DNA from 2 places in the Micromonospora sp. DT227 genome. Region 2 is predicted to be linked to the other one. Evidence: riboswitches for the same ligand, from Rfam matches in the RefSeq annotation. Region 2 holds a riboswitch; the other holds the start of a gene.
The links. A riboswitch is a leader RNA that binds a small molecule or an ion and turns the genes downstream of it on or off. The one in region 2 is predicted to bind ZMP and ZTP.
Positions count from the first base shown of each region.

Region 1 (9,889 bases), on a different contig from region 2:
GGTGGGCCAGTGGTCGGCGGCGACGAGTGTTCGGCACAGGTCGTGGATGGCGCTGTTGCCGTTGTCGTCGCGGGCGGCGGCCCGGTAGGTCCACCAGACGTCGTGGTCGGTGTAGCGGAGGTTCGGGGGTGGTCCCCAGCCGCCGGTGGCGGGTCGGGGGTGGGCGATGCCGTAGTCGGCGAATCGGACGTGGTGGTCGTGGAGGCGTTGCCAGAGGTCGAGGTCGAAGCGGCGGAGCGGGGTGGGGGTGTTGGGGGGTAGGTGGGCGATGCTGCGGGGCATCGCTCCGGCGGCGACGACGACGGCTTTCCAGGGGTGCCGGTGGGTCCAGGAGAGGTGTTTGCGGACCAGTGGTTCGGCTCGGGTGAGGTCGTGTTCGGAGCGGAGGTGGGCGGCGTCGAGGAGCAGGACGGTGTGTTCGGCGTGCAGGTCGATGGCGGACAGGAGGTGGTGCGCCCGGGTTTCGGCGTCGTCGTCGGTCGGGTCGAGTCGCAGGACGGCGCCGTGGCCGTGCAGGGCGGCGGCGTCGCGGATGTCGGCCAGTCGTGCGGGGCTGTCGTGGGGGTGGGCGACGGGCAGCATCGGGTTGCCCCACTGGTGCAGGTCTTCGGCGATGTCGGGCAGCGGTCGTCGGAGTCCGGTGGCGGGGTCCGGTAGGTGGTGGGCGTCGACGGCGATGGTCATGTCGCGGGGAAGGGTGTCCTGTGCGCGCCGACTGAAGGTGCGGGCGTCGTGGATGGGCCCGTGTGTGGTGGCGGCGACGTCGAAGATGGGGAGGAGGTGGGGCGCCAGTTCGTCGGGGATCTGGTCGATGGCGTCGAACTCGCCGGCGCGGCCGTGGAGTATCGGGAAGTAGTCCGCCATTGCGCATCGCCCCACACGATCCGACCGACAGTTACTGTCATCGATGGTCCACGCTTCGTGTCCGATCGGCAACCGTGGGTGTGCGGATGCTGGCTGTGGTGGTGGCAGGATCGGTCGGATGCGGGTGGGTGCGGCGCGGGCGGTGGCGGTCGACTGGGTGCGGGAGCGGATGCGGGTTGATCCGTCGGTCGAGGGAGCGTTGTTCAGTGGCTCGACGGTGGGGTTGCCGGACGACGCGGTGTTGCCGGTGTGGTCGGACGTGGACGTGCTGCTGGTGCGGGACTCCCCCGGCGTGAAGGTGGGCAAGTTCGTCCATCGGGGGGTGTTGTTGGAGGTCAGTTCGGTCACCTGGGCGGAGGTGGGTGAGCCGCAGGACGTGCTGGGGTCGTGGGTGTTCGCGCCGATGTTCCGTACCGATGGGGTGATCGCGGATCCGTCGGGGCGGTTGGCGGCGGTGCGGCGGCGGGTGGCGACGGGGTTCGCGGATCCGGTGTGGGTGCGGCGGCGGTGCGCGGGGGTGCGGCGGCGGGTCGAGGACGGGTTGCGGGTGTTGGACGCGGGGGCGCCGCTCGCGGAGCAGGTGTTGACGTGGGTGTTCCCGACGTCGCTGCTGGCGGTGTGGCCGGCGGTGGCGGGGTTGGTGGATCCGACGGTGCGGCGGCGGTACGTGCGGGCGTCGGAGGTGTTGGCGGGGCACGGGTTCGGTGGGCGGTATCCGCAGTTGTTGGCGACGTTGGACGGCGGTGGGGTGGGCGCGGGGCGGGTGCGGGAGCATCTGGCCGGGTTGGCGGTGGTGTTCGACGAGGTGGCGCGGCTGCCGCGGGAGGGGTTTGCGTTCGGGGCGGATCTGGCGGTGGCGGGGCGGCCGGTGGTGTTCGACGGTGGGGCGGCGTTGGTGGCGGCGGGGCGGCACCGGGAGGCGATGTTCTGGGTGCTGGTGACGTACGCGCGGTGTCTGGTGGTGTTGGGGGCGGTGGCGCCGGAGCGGGAGCGGGCGTTGCGGCCGGGGTTGGTGGCGGTGTTGGCGGATCTTCAGGTGGTGTCGGCGGCGGATCGGCGGCGGCGGGCGGATGCGGTGTTGGCGTCGTTGCCGGGGTGGCAGTCGGTGGTGGATGCGATCGTGGCGCGCGCTGTGGGAGGGTGAGGGGGACGCGACTGGCGGCACGGGGATGGGTGAACCATCGGGGAGCTCGTCGTGGGGGTCGACCGCCTGGGCCTCCGCGGGCGAGGTGCCGCATGTCTTCTTCTTCGGTGGTTGCGGGTTCGTCGGCGCGGTTGTTGCCGGGTGCGCCGGTGGCCGAGCGGGTGTGGAGTGAGGTGGCCGCGTCGGTGGCGGAGCTGCGTGCGGTGGGGGTGACGCCGGCGTTGGCGACGGTGCTGGTGGGTGACGACGACGCGAGCGCCGGTTACATCCGGATCAAACAGCGGCAGGCGGCGGCGTTGGGGTTCGCGTCGCCGCACGTGCACCTGCCGGCGTCGGCGTCGCAGGCGGATCTGCACGCGGTGGTGGCGGATCTCAACGCGGACCCGGCGGTGCACGGGGTGCTGGTGCAGCATCCGATCCCGGGGGGTCTGGACTACGACCGGGCGTTGGCCGAGGTGGATCCGGACAAGGACGTGGACGGCATGCATCCGGTGAACATGGGTCGGTTGGCGTTGGGGTTGCCGGGGCCGTTGCCGTGTACGCCGGCGGGGATCGAGGCGTTGTTGGCGTTCCATCAGGTGCCGGTGTCGGGCCGGGAGGTGGTGGTGCTGGGTCGGGGTGCGACGTTGGGTCGGCCGTTGGCGATGTTGTTGGCGCAGAAGCGGCCGACGGCGAACGCGGCGGTGACGGTGGTGCACACGGGGGTGGCGGACTGGCCTCGGTACACGCGGCGGGCGGAGATTCTGGTGGCGGCGGCGGGGGTGCCGGGGATCGTGCGGCCGGAGCATGTGCGTCCGGGCGCGGTGGTGGTCGGTGGTGGGGTGCGCTACGAGGGGCGGCGGTTGTTGCCGGATGTGGACGAGTCGTGTGCGCGGGTGGCGGGTGCGATCACGCCGCGGGTGGGTGGGGTGGGTCCGACGACGGTGGCGATGTTGTTCCGTAACGCGGTGCGCGCGGCCCAGCGGCAGACCGGCGTGGGGTGAGGGTCAGCCGAGGTCGACGACGAGGGGGCGGTGGTCGGAGACGGTGGAGGTTGGGGTGTCGACGGCGGTGACGGGTGGGAGCCGGTCGAGGTGGTGGGGGTCGGCGAGGATGTGGTCGAGTTGGACGCGGGGTTGTCCGGCCGGGTAGGTGGGGCGTCGGCCCAGGGGGCGCCAGCGGGACAGCGCGGCGGCGGGGCCGGCGGGGAGGTTGAGGTCGCCGAGCAGGATGCGCGGGGCGGGCAGCGCGCGCAGGGCGCGCACGACGCGGCGTAGTTGCCACATGTTCCAGCCGGGGACGAAGGACAGGTGGGTGGCGGCGACGGTGAGTGGGCCGTGGGGGGTGTCGAGGACGGCGGCGAGGACGACGCGGGGTTCGTCGCGGAGCAGGACGAGTCCGCCGCGGGGGCCGGGGATGTAGATGGGTGAGCGGACGGGTGCGGCGGGTAGGCGGGTGACCTGCCAGGAGCGGACGGGGTGGCGGCTGATGAGGCCGACGCCGTAGAGGGGTTCGCCGTGGCCGTCGTCGTCGTGGGTGAGGGGGCGGAAGTGTTCGCCGGGGGTGCCGACGACGGCGGCGGCGAAGCGGTGGTGGTCGGCGTGCAGGGCGTGGGCGGCGAGGGCGGTGAGGTCGAGTTTGCCGCTGCGGGTCTGGTCGCGGTCGACTTCCTGGAGGGCGAGCACATCGGCGTCGAGGGCGGTGACGGCGGCGGCGAGTCGGTCGGGGTCGACGAGCCCGTCGGTGAGGGAGCGGCCGTGCAGCAGGTTGAAGGTGGCCAGGCGCACCTGCACACCCTACGTGGTGGTGGCAGGCTGGTCGGATGGTGAAGCTGTTGTGTTGTTCGGTGCTGGTGTTCGTGGCGGTGGCGTCGGTCGGGTTGTGGGTGCGGCGTCGTCGGGGGCGGTGAGGCTGGCCACAGGGGTGCTCGCGGGTGGTGGCGGGGTGGGCAGAATGCGGCCGTGGATGCCGGGTCGTTGGTGACGTTGCTGGCCGCTGCCGCGTTGGCCGGGTGGGTGGACGCGGTGGTGGGTGGCGGCGGGTTGCTGTTGTTGCCGGCGTTGTTGCTGGCGGCGCCGGGGGTGCCGGTGGCGACGGCGTTGGGGACGAACAAGTTGGCGGCGATCTTCGGTACGTCGACGGCGGCGGTGACGTATGCGCGGCGGACGAGGCTGGATTGGGCGGTGGCGGGTCCGGCGGCGGGGTTGGCGGTGGTGACGGCGGGGTTGGGTGCGGCGTTGGCGGGGGCGGTGCCGGCGGGGGCGTACCGGCCGGTGGTGTTGGTGGTGTTGGTGGCGGTGGCGGTGTTCGTGCTGACCCGGCCGCGGTTGGGGGTGGTGGCGTCGCCGTCGCGGCGGACCCGGCGGCGGGTGGTGGTGGCGGTGGCGGTGGCCGGGTTGGGGGTGGCGTTGTACGACGGGTTGATCGGTCCGGGTACGGGCACGTTCCTGGTGTTGGCGTTCACGGCGTTGGTGGGTGCGGATTTCGTGCAGGCGTCGGCGATGGCGAAGGTGGTGAACGCGGGCACGAATCTGGGGGCGCTGGTGGTGTTCGGGGTGACGGGGCACGTGTGGTGGTTGTTGGGGGCGGCGATGGCGGTGTGCAACGTGGCCGGGGCGGTGGTGGGCGCGCGGATGGCGTTGCGGCGGGGTGCGGGGTTCGTGCGGGTGGTGCTGTTGGTGGTGGTGTTGGCGTTGGTGGCGCGGTTGGGTTACGACCAGTGGGTGGCGGTGCGGTGATGGTGGTGCGGGCGGAGCACGACCGGGCGGTGCTGGCCGGGTTGTTGGGTCGGGATCCGGTGTTGCACGCCTACCAGTTGGGTGATCTGGACGATTTCTTCTGGCCGTACACGTCGTGGTTCCGGTCGGGTGACGAGGTGGTGTTGCTGTACCACGGGGTGGAGTTGCCGACGTTGTTGGCGTTCGCGGCGCCGGATCGGGTGGCGGCGTTGTCGGGGTTGTTGGTGGCGGCGGCGCCGGTGTTGCCGGCGCGGTTGTGGGCGCACCTGTCCCCCGGTCTGGAGGCGACGGTGGCGCGGTGGTACGCGGTGTCGGACGCGGCGGCGCATGTGCGGATGGCGTTGACGGATCCGGGGCGGTTGGCGGCGGTGCCGGCGGTGGGTGAGCCGTTGGGGCGGGCGGATCTGCCGTTGTTGCGGGAGTTGTACGCGGTGGCGTATCCGGGGAACTGGTTCGACGCGCGGATGGTGGACACCGGTCAGTACGTGGGGGTGCGTGCGGGTGGTCGGTTGGTGGCGGTGGCGGGGGTGCACGTGTTCTCGCCGCGGTGGGGGGTGGCGGCGGTGGGGAACGTGACGACGCATCCGGCGGTGCGGGGGCGTGGTCTGGGGGCGGGTGTGGTGGCGGCGTTGTGCGCGCGGCTGCGGGCGTCGGTGGATCATGTGACGTTGAACGTGCGGGTGGACAACGTCGCGGCGGTGCGGTTGTACGAGCGGTTGGGTTTCACTCGGGTGGCCGGGTTCACTGAGTGCGCGTTGACCCGGTTGCCCGGCTGACCGAGGGGGCTGTGGGGTGTCAGCGGCCTCGCCTGGGTGAGTCGAAGCGGCCGGCGCGGATCTCCCGTAGCGCGCGGCGGCGGGTGTCGCCGCGCAGGGTGTCGACGTAGAGGCGGCCGCGCAGGTGGTCGGTTTCGTGTTGCAGGGCGCGGGCGAGGAAGCCGCTGCCGGTGATGGTGAGGGGTTCGCCGTGCTGGTCGTAGCCGTGGGCGGTGGCGTGCAGCGCGCGGGGGGTCGGGAAGTAGAGGCCGGGGATGGACAGGCAGCCCTCGTCGTCGTCCTGGAGGTCTTCGGACAGTTCCAGGGTGGGGTTGATGAGGTGGCCGCGGTGGCCGTCGGCGTCGTAGACGAAGACCTGGGTGTTGACGCCGATCTGGGGGGCGGCGACGCCGGCGCGGCCGGGGGCGCCGAGCAGGGTGTCCATCAGGTCGGCGACGAGGGCGCGTAGTTCGGTGTCGAAGGTGGTGACGGGTTCGCTGGGGGTGCGCAGGACGGGGTCGCCGATGATCCGGATCGGGCGCATAGTCATGCCCGGAAGGCTATCCGTTGCTTACCGGTGCGGGGGTCCCACCCGCCGGCGGGAGCAGGCCGGTGTCGGCGATGCGGTCGCGTAGCGGGCGGTGGCGCAGGGCGGTGAGCACGGCGTACAGCTCGTCGGCGAGGGGTACGGGCAGTTCGGTGTCGAGGTGGCGCATGGCGGCGGTGGTGGCGGCCCATTCGGCTTCGACGGCGGGCAGCAGTGTGCGGGCGCGGTCGGTGAGGGTGACGATGCGGTGGCGGGCGTCGGCGCCGGGGGTGAGGGTGACCAGGCCGGCGCGGCGCATGCCGGCGACGGTCTGGCTGGCGGCGGAGTGGGTGACGCCGACGCGGGCGGCGAGGTCGCGGATGGGTAGTGGTCCGTCGGTGACCAGGGCGCGGACCAGGGGTGAGTAGCGGGGCCGGTAGTCGGTGAGGCCGAGTCGGTCGTGGACGGCGGCGACGTCGCCGTCGAGCAGTTCCAGGACGTGGCGGAGCAGGGTGCCGAGGGCGTCGCGGTGGGGGGCGGTCACATCCGTTAATGTAACAGCGCTGTCGTTTCCGGTGTGGGGAGGACCTGGGACATGTATCCACCGATCGAGCCGTACGCGTCGGGGCACCTGGACGTCGGCGACGGCCAGCGCGTCTACTGGGAGACCTGCGGCAACCCGGCCGGCCGGCCGGCGCTGGTGGTGCACGGCGGTCCCGGCTCGGGCGCCGACGCGTCGTGGCGGCGGTTGTTCGACCCGGCCGCCTACCGGGTCGTGCTGTTCGACCAGCGCGGCTGCGGGCGCAGCACCCCGTCGGCCGCCGACCCGGCGACCGACCTGTCGGTGAACACCACCGGGCACCTGGTGGCCGACATGGAGGCGCTGCGCGCGTATCTGGGCGTGCAGCGGTGGCTGCTGTGCGGCGCGTCGTGGGGTTCGGCGCTGTCGTTGGCGTACGCGCAGGCGCATCCGGGGCGGGTCACCGCGCTGGTGCTGTTCAGCGTGGTGGCCAACACCCGCCGCGAGATCGAGTGGGTGACCCGGGACATGGGTCGGGTGTTCCCGCAGGAGTGGGCACGGTTCCGCGACGGGGTGCCCGAGGCCGACCGCGACGGCGACCTGGCCGCCGCGTACGCCCGGCTGGTCAACGACCCCGACCCGGCGGTGCGGGAACGGGCGGCGCGCGACTGGTGCGACTGGGAGGACGTGCACGTCTCCCTCGCCGGCGGGTACGCGCCCAGCCTGCGCTACGCCGACCCGGTGTTCCGGTACGGGTTCACCCGGCTGGTCACCCACCACTTCGCGAACCTGGGGTTCGTGCCGGACGGCCAGTTGCTGCGCGACGCCGGCCGGCTCGCCGGCATCCCCGGGGTGCTCGTGCAGGGCCGGCTCGACGTCAGCGGCCCGCCGGACATCGCGTGGCGGTTGACCCGGGACTGGCCGGACGCCCGGATGGAGATCGTCGAGTCCGGCGGGCACGGCCGCGGCCACGGCGTCGGTGAGCGGGTGGTGGCCGCCCTGGACGCGTTCGCCGCCGCCTGAGGGGCCGGGCGGTCAGCCGGCGGCCAGCAGCGCGCGGATCGGGGCGGCCTTCGCGGCGGCCTCGGCGACCTCGGCGGCGGGGTCGCTGTCCCAGGTGATGCCGCCGCCGGCCCACAGGTGCAGCCGGTGGGCGTCGGCGGCGGCGGTGCGGATGGTCAGGCCCAGGTCGAGCCGGTCCGGTCCGACCCAGCCCAACGCGCCCATGCCGGCGCCGCGCCCGACCGGCTCCCGCGCGGCCACCTGGGCGAGCGCGGCGTGCTTCGGCGCGCCGGTGACCGATCCGCCGGGGCAGACCGCGCGCAGCAGGTCGGCCAGGCCCAGGCCGTCGGCGGGCGCCGCGGAGACGGTCGACTCGGCCTGCCACAGGTCGCACCAGCGGCGTACGGCGAACAGCTCGTCGACCCGGACGGAGCCGGTGCGGGCCACCCGGGCCAGGTCGTTGCGTTCCAGGTCGACGATCATGATGTGTTCGGCGCGTTCCTTGGCGGAGGCGAGCAGGTCGCGGCGGCCGGCGGCGGTGGCCGCGCGGGTGCCCTTGATCGGGCGGGTGACGAGCCGGCCGTGTTCGGTCGCGACGAGCGTCTCCGGGGAGGCGCAGCCCAGCGCCCAGCCGGGCCCGGTGAGGGCGCCGCCGTAGCGGGCGCCGGGCAGCGCGGCGAGGCGGCGCAGCGCGGGGCGCGGGTCGCCGGTGTAGTCGGCGGCGGCGTGCCCGACGAGGTTGACCTGGTAGACGTCGCCGCGGGCGATGGCGGCGCGGACCGACTCGACGGCGGCGGCGTGTGCGTCCGGGGTCCAGCTGTCGCGCCAGTCCCCCAGCCGCCAGCCGGCCGGCGACGGTGGCCGGTGCGGGCGGTCGCCGTGGTGGTAGACGACCGCGACCAGGTCGGGCAGCGCCGGCACGGGTGTGGGCGCGCCGGTCGGCGCGCCGACGGCGTACGCGCCGGCGGCGGCGGACAGGAACAGCGCCGCCCCGCACGGCCCGTCGGCGGTGTGCCGGCCGGGCCGTGACAGGTCGTCGACGTCGACGCCGTGCGCGGTGAGGAAGCGTTGCGCCAGGTCGGTGGGGTCGCCGTCGTCGCCGAGGCGCCACTGCAACCGGGCGGTCTCGACCAGCCGGGACCGGCAGGCGGGCGGCGCGCCGGGCACCGCGACCGGCACGTGTGGGAGCGCTTCCACGCCGTCTGGACCGTTCCGCCTCATCCGTTCAGCCCATTCTGGGTGAACAAGCCGCGACCTTGCTCGGTGTTGCGCGGTTGAGCTTGGTACTGTGCGTCACTGGTCATGTGAACCATGACACAGTGCCCCCACAGTCCGGAGAACCCGATGTGTCAGCACCAGCCCACCTGCCCCTCCGCCGACGCGACCGACCGCGAGGCCGCCCGCGTCCTCGCCTGCTTTCCTGAGCAGGGCTGGAGCCTGCTCTGCAACGGCGTCATCATCTTCGAGGACACCGGTGAGCTGCTCCCCGACGGGCGGACCATCGCCCCGCACCGGGGACCGGCCCGCCACGCCCTCGTCGCCTGAGCCATCACGCAGCGTCAGTGAGCGTACGCGCCGACGAAGCCCGTCGACGCGCCGGCCGGGGCGGCGATCCACCACCGCCCCGGCGTGCACGCCCTCACTCCTCGAACGCCTCCGGCGCGGGACACGAACAGACCAGGTTCCGGTCCCCGTACGCGCCGTCCACGCGCCGCACCGGCGGCCAGTACTTCCCCGCCCGGTCCACCGCCCCCGGATAGGCGCCCACCGACCGCGGGTACGGGTGCGGCCACTCGTCGCCGGACACCATCGCCGCGGTGTGCGGCGCGTTCGACAGCGGACTGTCGCCCGCCGGCCACCGCCCGGACCCCACCTGGTCGATCTCGGCGCGGATGGCGATCATCGCGTCGCAGAACCGGTCCAACTCGGCCAGGTCCTCACTCTCGGTCGGCTCCACCATCAGCGTGCCCGCCACCGGGAACGACATCGTCGGCGCGTGGAAACCGTAGTCGATCAGCCGCTTCGCGACGTCGTCGACGCTCACCCCGGTCGCCTTCGTCAACGGCCGCAGGTCCAGGATGCACTCGTGCGCCACCAGGCCCTTGTTGCCGGCGTACAACACCGGGAAGTGCTCCCGCAGCCGCACCGCCACGTAGTTCGCCGCGAGCACCGCCACCGCGGTGGCCCGCGCCAACCCGTCGGCGCCCATCATCCGCAGGTACGCCCACGGGATCGGCAGGATCCCCGCCGACCCGTACCGGGCCGCGGAGATCGCCGGCCGGCCGTCGACGGACGCGCCGACCGGATCACCGGGCAGAAACGGCGCCAGGTGCGCCCGCACCGCCACCGGACCCACCCCCG
Region 1 is NZ_JBNCLA010000006.1:279,687-289,575, forward strand. It holds gene ACLQ2W_RS21995 (beta family protein) at 1-864, opposite strand, end outside; gene ACLQ2W_RS22000 (hypothetical protein) at 983-2,008, shown strand; ZMP/ZTP riboswitch at 2,006-2,087, shown strand; gene ACLQ2W_RS22005 (bifunctional 5,10-methylenetetrahydrofolate dehydrogenase/5,10-methenyltetrahydrofolate cyclohydrolase) at 2,101-2,991, shown strand; gene ACLQ2W_RS22010 (endonuclease/exonuclease/phosphatase family protein) at 2,995-3,774, opposite strand; gene ACLQ2W_RS22015 (sulfite exporter TauE/SafE family protein) at 3,949-4,725, shown strand; gene ACLQ2W_RS22020 (GNAT family N-acetyltransferase) at 4,725-5,501, shown strand; gene def (peptide deformylase) at 5,521-6,030, opposite strand; gene ACLQ2W_RS22030 (MarR family winged helix-turn-helix transcriptional regulator) at 6,041-6,550, opposite strand; gene pip (prolyl aminopeptidase) at 6,602-7,549, shown strand; gene ACLQ2W_RS22040 (chorismate-binding protein) at 7,562-8,749, opposite strand; gene ACLQ2W_RS22045 (DUF5999 family protein) at 8,873-9,073, shown strand; gene gcvP (aminomethyl-transferring glycine dehydrogenase) at 9,168-9,889, opposite strand, start outside.
Region 1: it holds a riboswitch for ZMP and ZTP, as region 2 does, so the genes downstream of both, ACLQ2W_RS22005 (bifunctional 5,10-methylenetetrahydrofolate dehydrogenase/5,10-methenyltetrahydrofolate cyclohydrolase) here and ACLQ2W_RS12590 (glycine hydroxymethyltransferase) in region 2, are expected to answer to the same signal.

Region 2 (9,889 bases):
AGCGGGTCGACTGGATCGACGAGTACATGGACGTCGCCGGCAAGACCCCGGAGCGGCTGACCCGGGCCAACCAGGCCGCCGAGGAACTGCGGGCCTACTACCGCGACCTGATCGCCCACCGCCGCCGGGCCCCCGGCGAGGACCTGATCAGCGGGCTGGTCGAGGTGCTCGACGCGGGCGGTGTCGACCTCACCGAGGACGAGCTGATCAGCAACCTGATCGTGCTCTTCAACGCCAGCTTCGTCACCACCGTCTACATGTTCAGCAACGGCCTGCCGCTGCTGCTCGACCATCCGGAGGTGACCGCCGCGCTGCCCGGGAACGACGCGCTCGCCCGCGGCTGCGTGGACGAGGTGCTGCGGATGGAGAGCCCGGTGCACTTCCTGGCCCGTTCCGCGCCGGCCGACGCCGACCTGGACGGCGTGCCGGTGGCCCGCGACGACAACGTGCTGCTGCTGATCGCCGCCGCGAACCGGGACCCGGCCCGCTTCCCCGACCCGGACCGCTTCGACCCGCACCGGGACGGCCCACCGTCGTTGGCCTTCGGCGTCGGACTGCACTTCTGCCTGGGCTCGGCGGTGTCGAAACTGGAGGGCCGGATCGCGCTGCCCCGGTTGTTCGCCCGCTTCCCCCGACTCGCGGTCACCCAGCCGTACACCTACAGCGGCAGCCTCTTCCTGCGCGGCATCGACAAGCTCTTCGTCACCACCGGGGAGGCCGGATGACGCTCGATCCACAGGTGGTCGCGTGGCGGGCCGCCCGGGCGACGGCGGGCGCCGTGCCGCTCTACACCCAGACCCTCGCCGAGGCCCGCGCCGCCGACCTCGCCGCGATCCGCGCCGGCGGCGGCGCGGTCGAGCCGGTCGCCGAGGTACGCGACAGCCAGGTGCCCGGCCCGGCCGGGCCGCTGCCGGTGCGGGTGCACCGGCCGGCCGGCGACGGTCCGCTGCCCACGCTGGTCTGGTTCTTCGGCGGTGGCTGGACGCTCGGCAGCGTGGACACCGCCGACGGGATCTGCCGCCGGCTGGTCAACCTCGCCGGCTGTCAGACCGTGACGGTCGGCTACCGGCTTGCCCCCGAGCACCCGTTCCCGGCCGCGGTCCAGGACTGCCACGCCGCGCTGCGCCACCTGGCCACGCACCCCGACGAGTTCCGGATCGACGCGGGCCGGCTGGCGGTCGGCGGGGACAGCGCCGGCGGCAACCTGGCCGCCGCGGTGACGCTGCTGGCCCGTGCCGACGGCGGACCCCGGCTCGCCGCCCAGGTGCTTGTCTACCCGAACACCGACCAGCGTCCCGGCCGTCGCCCGGCCGACGACGAGGACCCGCTGCTGTTCAACCGGCACTCGGTGGACTGGTACCGCGGCCACTACCTCGCCGACCCGGCGGACGCGTCCCACCCGCTGGCCTCGCCGCTGCTCGCCGAGGACCTGTCCGGCCTGCCGCCGGCGCTCGTGGTGACCGCCGGGCACGATCCGCTGCGCGCCGAGGGCGCGCGGTACGCCGAGCGGCTGGGCGGGGCCGGCGTGCCGACCGAGACGGCCGACTACCCGGGCATGATCCACGGCTTCTTCGCCATGCCCGGCGTGTTCGACGCCGGCCGCGACGCCCAGGACCGGGTCGCCGCGTTCCTGCGGGCACACCTCGGCCTCGACCCGGCGTCGGCCGGGGCCCCGGTCGGGACCGACCGTGGCTGACCCCGCCCCGGCCTTCGTGCCGCCGGCCAGCCTGGCCGACTTCGCCGGGCTGGCCCGGGCGGTGCTCCCGGCCGACGTCTGGGACTTCGTCGACGGCGGCAGCGGCGCGGAGACCGCGCTGGCCGCCAACCGGGCCGCGCTGGACCGGGTGGCCGTGCTGCCCCGGATGCTGGCCGGCGTGGACACCCCGAGCACCGAGGCGACGCTGCCCGGGGGCCGGGCCGCGCTGCCGGTGGCGGTCGCGCCGATGGCGTACCAGCGGTTGCTGCACGCCGACGGGGAGCCGGCGCTCGCGGCGGCGGCCGGCGCGGCGGGAGTGCCCTACGTGGCCAGCACGCTGTCCAGCACGCCGATCGAGGAGATCGCCGCGGCCGGCGCAACGGTGTGGTTCCAGCTCTACTGGCTGCGCGACCGGGGCCTGGTGGCGGAGCTGCTGGACCGGGCGCTGGGCGCGGGCTGCGCGGCGGTGATGCTCACCGTGGACGTGCCGGTGCTCGGCCGGCGCCTGCGCGACGTGCGCAACGGCTTCACGCTGCCGGCGCACGTCACCGCCGCCAACCTGCCCGGCGGTCGGGACGACCTGGCCCACCAGGGCACGCCCGGCGTCTCGGCGGTGGCGGCGCACACCGGCGCGGTCTTCGCCCCGGCGGTGAGCTGGGCGGACCTGGCCTGGCTGCGCGCGCGTACCCCGGTGCCGTTGCTGGTCAAGGGCATCCTGGACGCGCGCGACGCGGTCCGCGCGGCGGACGCCGGCGTGGACGCGGTGGTGGTCTCCAACCACGGCGGCCGGCAGCTCGACGCCGCCCCGGCCAGCGCGAGCGTGCTGCCGGAGGTGGTCGACGCGGTGGCGGAGCGGTGCGCGGTGCTGCTGGACAGCGGCATCCGCGGCGGCGTCGACGTGCTGCGCGCGCTCGCGCTCGGCGCGGCCGGCGTGCTGGTCGGCCGGCCGCTGCTCTGGGCGCTCGCGGCCGGCGGCCGGGCCGGCGCCGAGGCCGCCCTGGCGTTGCTCGCCGCCGAGCTGCGGGACGCGCTCATCCTCAGCGGCTGCCCCGACCCGGCCTCGGCCCGGCGGCTGCGCACCCGGATCGGAGCCTGACGTGGAACCGGTGGACCTGACCGTCGAGGCGCTGCACGGCAGCGTCGGCGACCCGGCGTTGAACTCGATGAACTTCCTCAACGAGGTGGCGCAGCACTATCCCGACGCGGTGTCGCTGGCCGCCGGTCGGCCGTACGAGGAGTTCTTCGACTCGGCGCTGCTGCCCGACCACCTGGACCGGTTCCGCGCGCACCTCGCCGACGACCTGGGGCTGAGCCCGGCCCAGGTGGACCGGACGCTGTTGCAGTACGGCCGGACCAAGGGCATCGTGCACCACCTGATCGCCCGGCACCTCGCCGTCGACGAGGGGCTCACCGTCGACCCGGAGACGATCGTGGTGACGGTCGGCTGCCAGGAGGCGATGTTCCTGGTGCTGCGCGCGTTGCGGGCCGACCCGGCCGACGTGCTGTTCGCGGTGGCGCCCACGTACGTCGGGCTGACCGGCGCGGCCCGCCTGGTCGACCTGCCGGTGCGTCCGGTTGTCGGCGGCCCGGACGGCGTCGACCTGGCCGACCTGCGGGCCGGGGTGCGCCGGGCCCGCGCCGAGGGGTTGCGCCCGCGCGCCTGCTACGTGATGCCGGACTTCGCGAACCCGTCCGGGGTCAGCATGGACACCGCCCAGCGCCGCCGGCTGCTCGACCTGGCCGCCGAGGAGGAGCTGCTGCTGATCGAGGACAACCCGTACGGCCTGTTCCCGGCCGCCGGCGTGGACCGTCGTCCCACGCTCAAGGCGCTCGACACCGTGCGTCGGGTGGTCTATCTCGGCTCGTTCGCCAAGACGGTGCTGCCCGGCGCACGGGTCGGCTACGTGGTCGCCGACCAGCGGGTGGGCGGCGCGGACGGCACGGTCGGCCCGCTCGCCGACCAGCTCGCCAAGATCAAGAGTATGGTCACGGTGAACACGTCCCCGATCAGCCAGGCGGTGATCGGCGGCGCGCTGCTGGCGCACGACTGCTCACTTGTCGCCGCGAACGTCCGGGAGCGGGCCGCGTACGCCCGCAACCTTGGCCACCTGGTCGACGGCCTGGCCAGCCGCTTCCCGGCCGGCGGGCCGGTGGGCTGGACCGTGCCGGCCGGCGGCTTCTTCGTGGTGGTCGCCGTGCCGTTCCCGGTCGACGACGCGCTGCTGCACCGCTCGGCCCGGGAGTACGGCGTGCTCTGGACCCCGATGGCGCACTTCTACGACGCCGGCACACCGGTGAACGCGTTGCGGCTGTCGGTGAGCGCGGTCACTCCGGCGCAGATCGACGTGGGCCTGGACCGGCTCGCGGCGCTGGTCGCGGACACCACGGCCGCGGTGGGCGCGCCGGCCTGACGCCGCAGGGTCGTGGTTCCGGCACCACCCGTGTTCCCGGCGACCCGGTGTCCGTTGATAATGGACGGATGGTTGCCTGGGAGTACGCGTTGCTGGTCCGCCGCTATCAGGGGCAGGGCCGGAATTTCCACGTCTCGTTCGTCTGGTACGGCCCGGACGGGTCCCGCACCGACGTGACCGCGTACGGCGACACCGCGGTCGCGCACCTCAACCGCGTCGGCCGGGAGGGCTGGGAGCTGGTCACCGCCGCCGAGGACGTGAACAACGTGCAGGGCAGCACCGAGGTGCACCGCTACCACCTCAAGCGCCCGCTGCGCTGACGGCGAGGGGCCGGCACCCGCGCCGGGTGCCGGCCCCTGCCGGGTGACAGCGGCTCAGCCGAGGGTGACCTCGGGGTAGAGCGGGAACGGGGTGAGCAGGTCGGCGGCCTGCTTGCCGACCGACTCGGCCACCGCCGGGTCCAGCACGTACTTCGCCTTCGACGCGGCGCCGTCCGGGCCGGTGCCGGCGGTGGTCCGGTCCAGCACCGTGTGGATCAGCTCGGCGGTCGCGTCCATCTCGGCGGCGCCCAGCCCCCGGGTGGTCAGCGCCGGCGTGCCGATCCGGATGCCGGAGGTGTACCACGCGCCGTTCGGGTCCTGCGGGACGGCGTTGCGGTTGGTCACGATGCCGGAATCCAGCAGCGCCTGCTCGGCCTGCCGGCCGGTCAGGCCGTAGCCGGAGACGTCGATGAGCACCAGGTGGTTGTCGGTGCCGCCGGTGACCAGCGACGCGCCCCGGCGCAGCAGCCCGTCCGCGAGCGCCTGCGCGTTGTCCACGATCCGAGACGCGTAGTCGGCGAAGTCGGGGCGCCGCGCCTCGGCCAGCGCCACCGCCTTGGCGGCCATCACGTGCGGCAGCGGGCCGCCGAGCACCATCGGGCAGCCCCGGTCGACCTGGTCGGCCAGCTCCGGGCCGCAGAGCACCATGCCGCCGCGCGGCCCGCGCAGCGACTTGTGCGTGGTGGTGGTGACGATGTGCGCGTGCGGCACCGGGTCGAAGTCGCCGGTGAAGACCTTGCCGGCGACCAGCCCGGCGAAGTGCGCCATGTCGACCATGAAGGTGGCCCCGACCGAGTCGGCGATCTCCCGCATGATCCGGAAGTTGACCTTCCGGGGATACGCCGAGTAGCCGGCGACCAGGATCAGCGGCCGGAACTCCCGGGCCGCCTCGGCGACCTTGTCGTAGTCGATCAGCCCGGTGGCCGGGTCGGTGCCGTAGCTGCGCTGGTCGAACATCTTGCCGGAGATGTTCGGCCGGAAGCCGTGGGTGAGGTGGCCGCCGGCATCCAGCGACATGCCGAGCATCCGCTGGTCGCCCAGCTCCCGGCGCAGCGCGAACCACTCCGCCTCGGTCAGGTCGTTGACCTGGCGCTTCTGCGCCTTCTTCAGCGCGGGGGACTCGACCCGGTCGGCCAGGATCGCCCAGAACGCGACCAGGTTGGCGTCGATGCCGGAGTGCGGCTGCACGTACGCGTGGGCGGCCCCGAACAGCTCCCGGGCGTGCTCGGCGGCGAGCGCCTCGACGGTGTCCACGTTCTGGCAGCCGGCGTAGAAGCGGCGCCCGACGGTGCCCTCGGCGTACTTGTCGCTGAACCAGTTCCCCATCGCCAGCAGCGTCGCGGGGGAGGCGTAGTTCTCGCTGGCGATCAACTTCAGCGACTCGCGCTGGTCGGCCAGCTCCGCGGAGATGGCGTCCGCCACCCGCGGCTCGACGGCGCGGATCACCTCCAGCGCGCTGCGGAAGGCGGTGGACTCGGCGTTGTGCGACATGCGACCTCCTGGTGACGTGCGGAAGGCCCAGGCGCTCGGCATGCGTCCTCATGATGAGGCCGCTCCCCGATGGTGCTCCATCTCCACGCGCCAGTCACGGCCCGTGCCGATCCTAGCCGCCCGCCCCGGGGGTAAGGACGGGCCCCTTCTTAACGCCTCGCGTCGAGAAGGGGCCCCTTCTCACCTGCGCGTCAGGCGTCCACGGCGTCGCGTGCCTTCTTCAGCGCCTTCGGGGCGGTCGGCGTCTTCGGCGCCGTCGGCCGCAGGTCCAGCATGCGCTGGCCGATCTCCTGGAGCTGGTTCCGGCCGAGCGCCTCGCGCACCTTCGGGAACCACTCCTGCTCCTCCTCCTCGACGTGGTGCAGCACGTTCTCCATCAGCACCGTCGTCTTGGCCACGAACCGCTCGTCGTCGGCGTCCATGGCGTGCAGTTCGAGGCAGAGCACGTCCGCCACGTGGTGTTCCTCGTACGACTCGAGGATGTCGTCCTCGACGTCCGGGACCAGCTTGCGGACCTCCGGGTACATCACCTCGTTCTCCAGGTAGGTGTGCACCGTCAGCGCCTCGAGGATCTGCGTGACGACCTTCCCGCGTCGGCTCGCCGGCCCGTCCTCGGCGTCCTGGAACGCCTTGAACAGGCGGCGGATCTCCTTGTGGTCCTCCTTGAGCAGGACGATCGCGTCGGTGGACACCGGGTTACCTCCTAGGTCGACTGATCTGGCCCCCCTACCCGGCGTCCGACCAGGACAAACAGACCGGGCCCGGCAATCGTGCCGGGCCCGGTCCGCGAGGTGTGCCGGGTTACTTCACCACGGTGTACGCGTCGACGACGCCGGCGCCGTAGAACCCGTTACGCGCCCCACCGGAGCAGGTCGCGTCGTACGCGTTCGGGCCCGTCGGGATCAGCGGGACCGGGTTGTAGACGCCCACCGGGCAGGGCTTGGCGGTCGCCGTGCGCTCCAGGAACGACGACAGCTGGCCCGGGGTCATGCCCGGGTGCGCCGACAGCGCCAGCGCCGCGACGCCGGTGGCGTGCGGGCCGGACATCGACGTGCCCTGCTTGTAGCCCCACCCGTTGGTGCGGGTGACGGTGTTGAAGGTGGTCGACAGGATGCCGTCGGTCGACGTGGAACGCGCGCCCTGGGTCCGGAACCGGGTGTCGCCGCCCGGCGCCGTCACGTCGATCACGCCCTGCCCGTACGAGGAGTAGTAGCTCTTCGCGCCGGTCGGGCCCACCGCGGCCACGGTCACCACGCCGGGTGCCTCGGCCGGCAGGTCGAGGCAGGCGTTGGTCAGGTTCTCGCGCTCCTCCGGCGTACCGTTGTTCGGGCTGCCGGTGTCGGTGATCTTGTGGGCGAGGTCGTAGTTCGAGTTGCCGGCGGACGCCACGTTGAGCACGCCCTTGGACTGCGAGTAGCGGATCGCCCGCTGCACGGCCTGCCACACCGGGCGCTGCCGCGCGTCGTTGCGGCAGTTCAGCTCCCACGGGTCGATGTAGTAGCTGTTGTTGGTCAGCCGCATCCCGTGGTCGGCGGCCCAGAGGAACCCGCAGACCGCGGCCTCCGGGAAGATGTAGCCGTCGTTGTTGACCACCTTGACGGCGGCCACCTTGACCCCCGGCGCGACGCCGGTGACGCCGACGCCGTTGATCGCCGCGGCGATGGTGCCGGCCACGTGCGTGCCGTGGTCGCTGTTGGTCGGGTTCCACGCCGCCTCGGTGGTGTCGGTGACGCCGCCGATGCAGGACGTGCTCTTTTCCTTGGCGATCTGGGTCGCCAGGTCCGGGTGGGTGCTGGAGATGCCGCTGTCCAGGACGCCGACGACGACGTCCGGGCGGCCGGTGGTCACCGCGTGGGCCTGCGGGACGTGGATCATGTCCATGTCCCACTGCTGGCCGTAGAGCGGCTCCCGGGTGGGGTCGCCGATGGCGTCGGCGACCTGCGCCGCCGGGACCTCGACGGTCTCGCCCTCGTCGAGGGCGGTGCCCAGGCCGGCGGTGGAGGCGACCGACTCGACGCCCGCGCCGGCCACCCGGGCGGCGAAGTCCGGGTTGGTCGAGCGGGCGACGAGCACGCCGATCTGGTCGTAGGCGGCCACCACGGTGCCGTCGGCGGCGGCCACCCGGGCGGCGGCCTTGCCGGTGGTGGCGCCCTGCGGGGCGAGGACCAGGTACGACGTCTCCGGTCCGGCGGCTGCCGCCGGCGCCAGGCCGCCGGTGACGGCGAGACCGGCGCCGAGCGTCACGGCGGACGCGGCGGCCAGTGTCTTGCGACGAAGGTTGTTCACACGTACTCCCAGGGGGCCGATCCGGTGGAGGACGCGCAGACTGCACGCCCTTCACCGGCTCAGCGCGCGGATGTCGTGTGGTGTTACACACACCCTCGTCGCCGCGGCTCGGCCGTCAGACCGTCGCGATCGTGTACGGGATCTCGTCGAGCAGCTCACGGGCCAGGAAGCCGATCCGGCCGTAGCGGGGCACCAGCCGCTGCCCGCTGACCGCGTGCGCGAACGCCGCCCAGCACGCCGCCTGCGCCGGGTCGGCGCCGCGGGAGAGCAGCCCGGCGAGGAGCCCGGCGCGCACGTCGCCGCTGCCGGAGGTGCCCAGCCCGGCGTCGCCGCTCTCCTCCCGCCAGGCCCGGCCGTCCGGGGTGGCGATGTGCCCGTACAGCGAGACCACCGCGTCGTACCGGCCGGCCAGCTCCACCGCCTCGGCGTCGAGGTCGTCGCCGGGGTCCCGGCCGAGCAGGTGGCGGGCCTCGGTGAGGTTCGGCGTGAGCACCACCCTGCGGCCGGAGCCGGCCAGCAGGTCCGGCTCGTGGCTGAGCGCGCCGAGCGCGTACGCGTCGAGCACCAGGGCGGTCTCCCGGTCGGCCGTGTCGAGCACCAGGCGCAGCAGTTCCCGGGTGGCGTCGATGTCGGTCAGCCCGGGGCCGACCGCCACCACGTCCGCGTCGGCGACCAGGCCGCCCAGCAGGTCGCCGGGGTCGCCCCGGACCGCGCCCTCGCCGGTCTCCGGCAGGCCGACCACGAGCGCCTCCGGGACCTGGATGCTCAGCGCCGTGGCGGTGGACTCGGGGGCGGCGAGCTGGAGCACGCCGGCGCCGGCGCGCAGCGCGGCGACACCGGCCAGCAGCACCGCCCCGGGCGTGAACCGGGAACCGCCGACCACGAGCACCGTGCCGCGCGCCTCCTTGCCGCCGGAGGGCACCGGCAGCGCCCAGTCCCGCAGCAGCGCGGGGGTGATCACGTCAGACCGGCTCGGCATGGACCTCGTCCTCCCGGGTGGGCCGCGCCCCCTGCCGGTGCAGGTGGGTCACGTCGTTGAACATCTCCGGCGCGAGCCGGCCGGCGTCGTCGGCCCGCCAGCCGGTCACCGAGCAGTTCGCGATCACGTGCTCGCGGGTGAGCGCCATCAGCTCCGTCTCGGTGAGCCCCTCCACCAGGTAGCTGAGCAGGAAGACCAGCGCGTCGTGCCCGAACAGCAGCACCCGGCCGCCCTCGTGGTCGCGGCGCAGGTCACCGAGGAGGGCCCGCAGCCGCAGCGCCACGTCGGTCCAGGACTCGCCGCCGGGCGGGCGGTAGTAGAACTTGCCGAGCCGGTCCCGCCGCCGTGCCTCCTCCGGGTGGCGCCGGCGCACGCCGTGCCCGGTGAGCCCGTCGAGGATGCCCAGCTCCCGGTCGCGCAGCCGCTCGTCGCGGCTCATCGGCACCCCGGTGCCGGCCAGCGCCAGCTCGGCGGTGCGCACCGCGCGCAGGTACGGCGACACCACCGCCACCTCGGGCCGGCGCTCCGCGGGCAGGCCGGCCAACCACCGGCCGGTGGCCCGGGCCTGCTCCTCGCCGGTGGGCGACAATGGCACGTCCGCGTCCCGGTGGGTGAGGTCGATCAGTTCGGCGCCGGACGTCTCCGCCGCGGTGGCCGCGACGTTCGCGGTGCTCTCACCGTGCCGGACGATCCAGAGCGCTGCCAA
Region 2 is NZ_JBNCLA010000003.1:58,350-68,238, reverse strand. It holds gene ACLQ2W_RS12615 (cytochrome P450) at 1-725, shown strand, start outside; gene ACLQ2W_RS12610 (alpha/beta hydrolase) at 722-1,696, shown strand; gene ACLQ2W_RS12605 (alpha-hydroxy acid oxidase) at 1,689-2,792, shown strand; gene ACLQ2W_RS12600 (PLP-dependent aminotransferase family protein) at 2,794-4,107, shown strand; gene ACLQ2W_RS12595 (hypothetical protein) at 4,176-4,427, shown strand; gene ACLQ2W_RS12590 (glycine hydroxymethyltransferase) at 4,482-5,918, opposite strand; ZMP/ZTP riboswitch at 5,937-6,026, opposite strand; gene ACLQ2W_RS12585 (hemerythrin domain-containing protein) at 6,110-6,610, opposite strand; gene ACLQ2W_RS12580 (S8 family peptidase) at 6,720-8,204, opposite strand; gene ACLQ2W_RS12575 (NAD(P)H-hydrate dehydratase) at 8,320-9,183, opposite strand; gene ACLQ2W_RS12570 (histidine phosphatase family protein) at 9,167-9,889, opposite strand, start outside.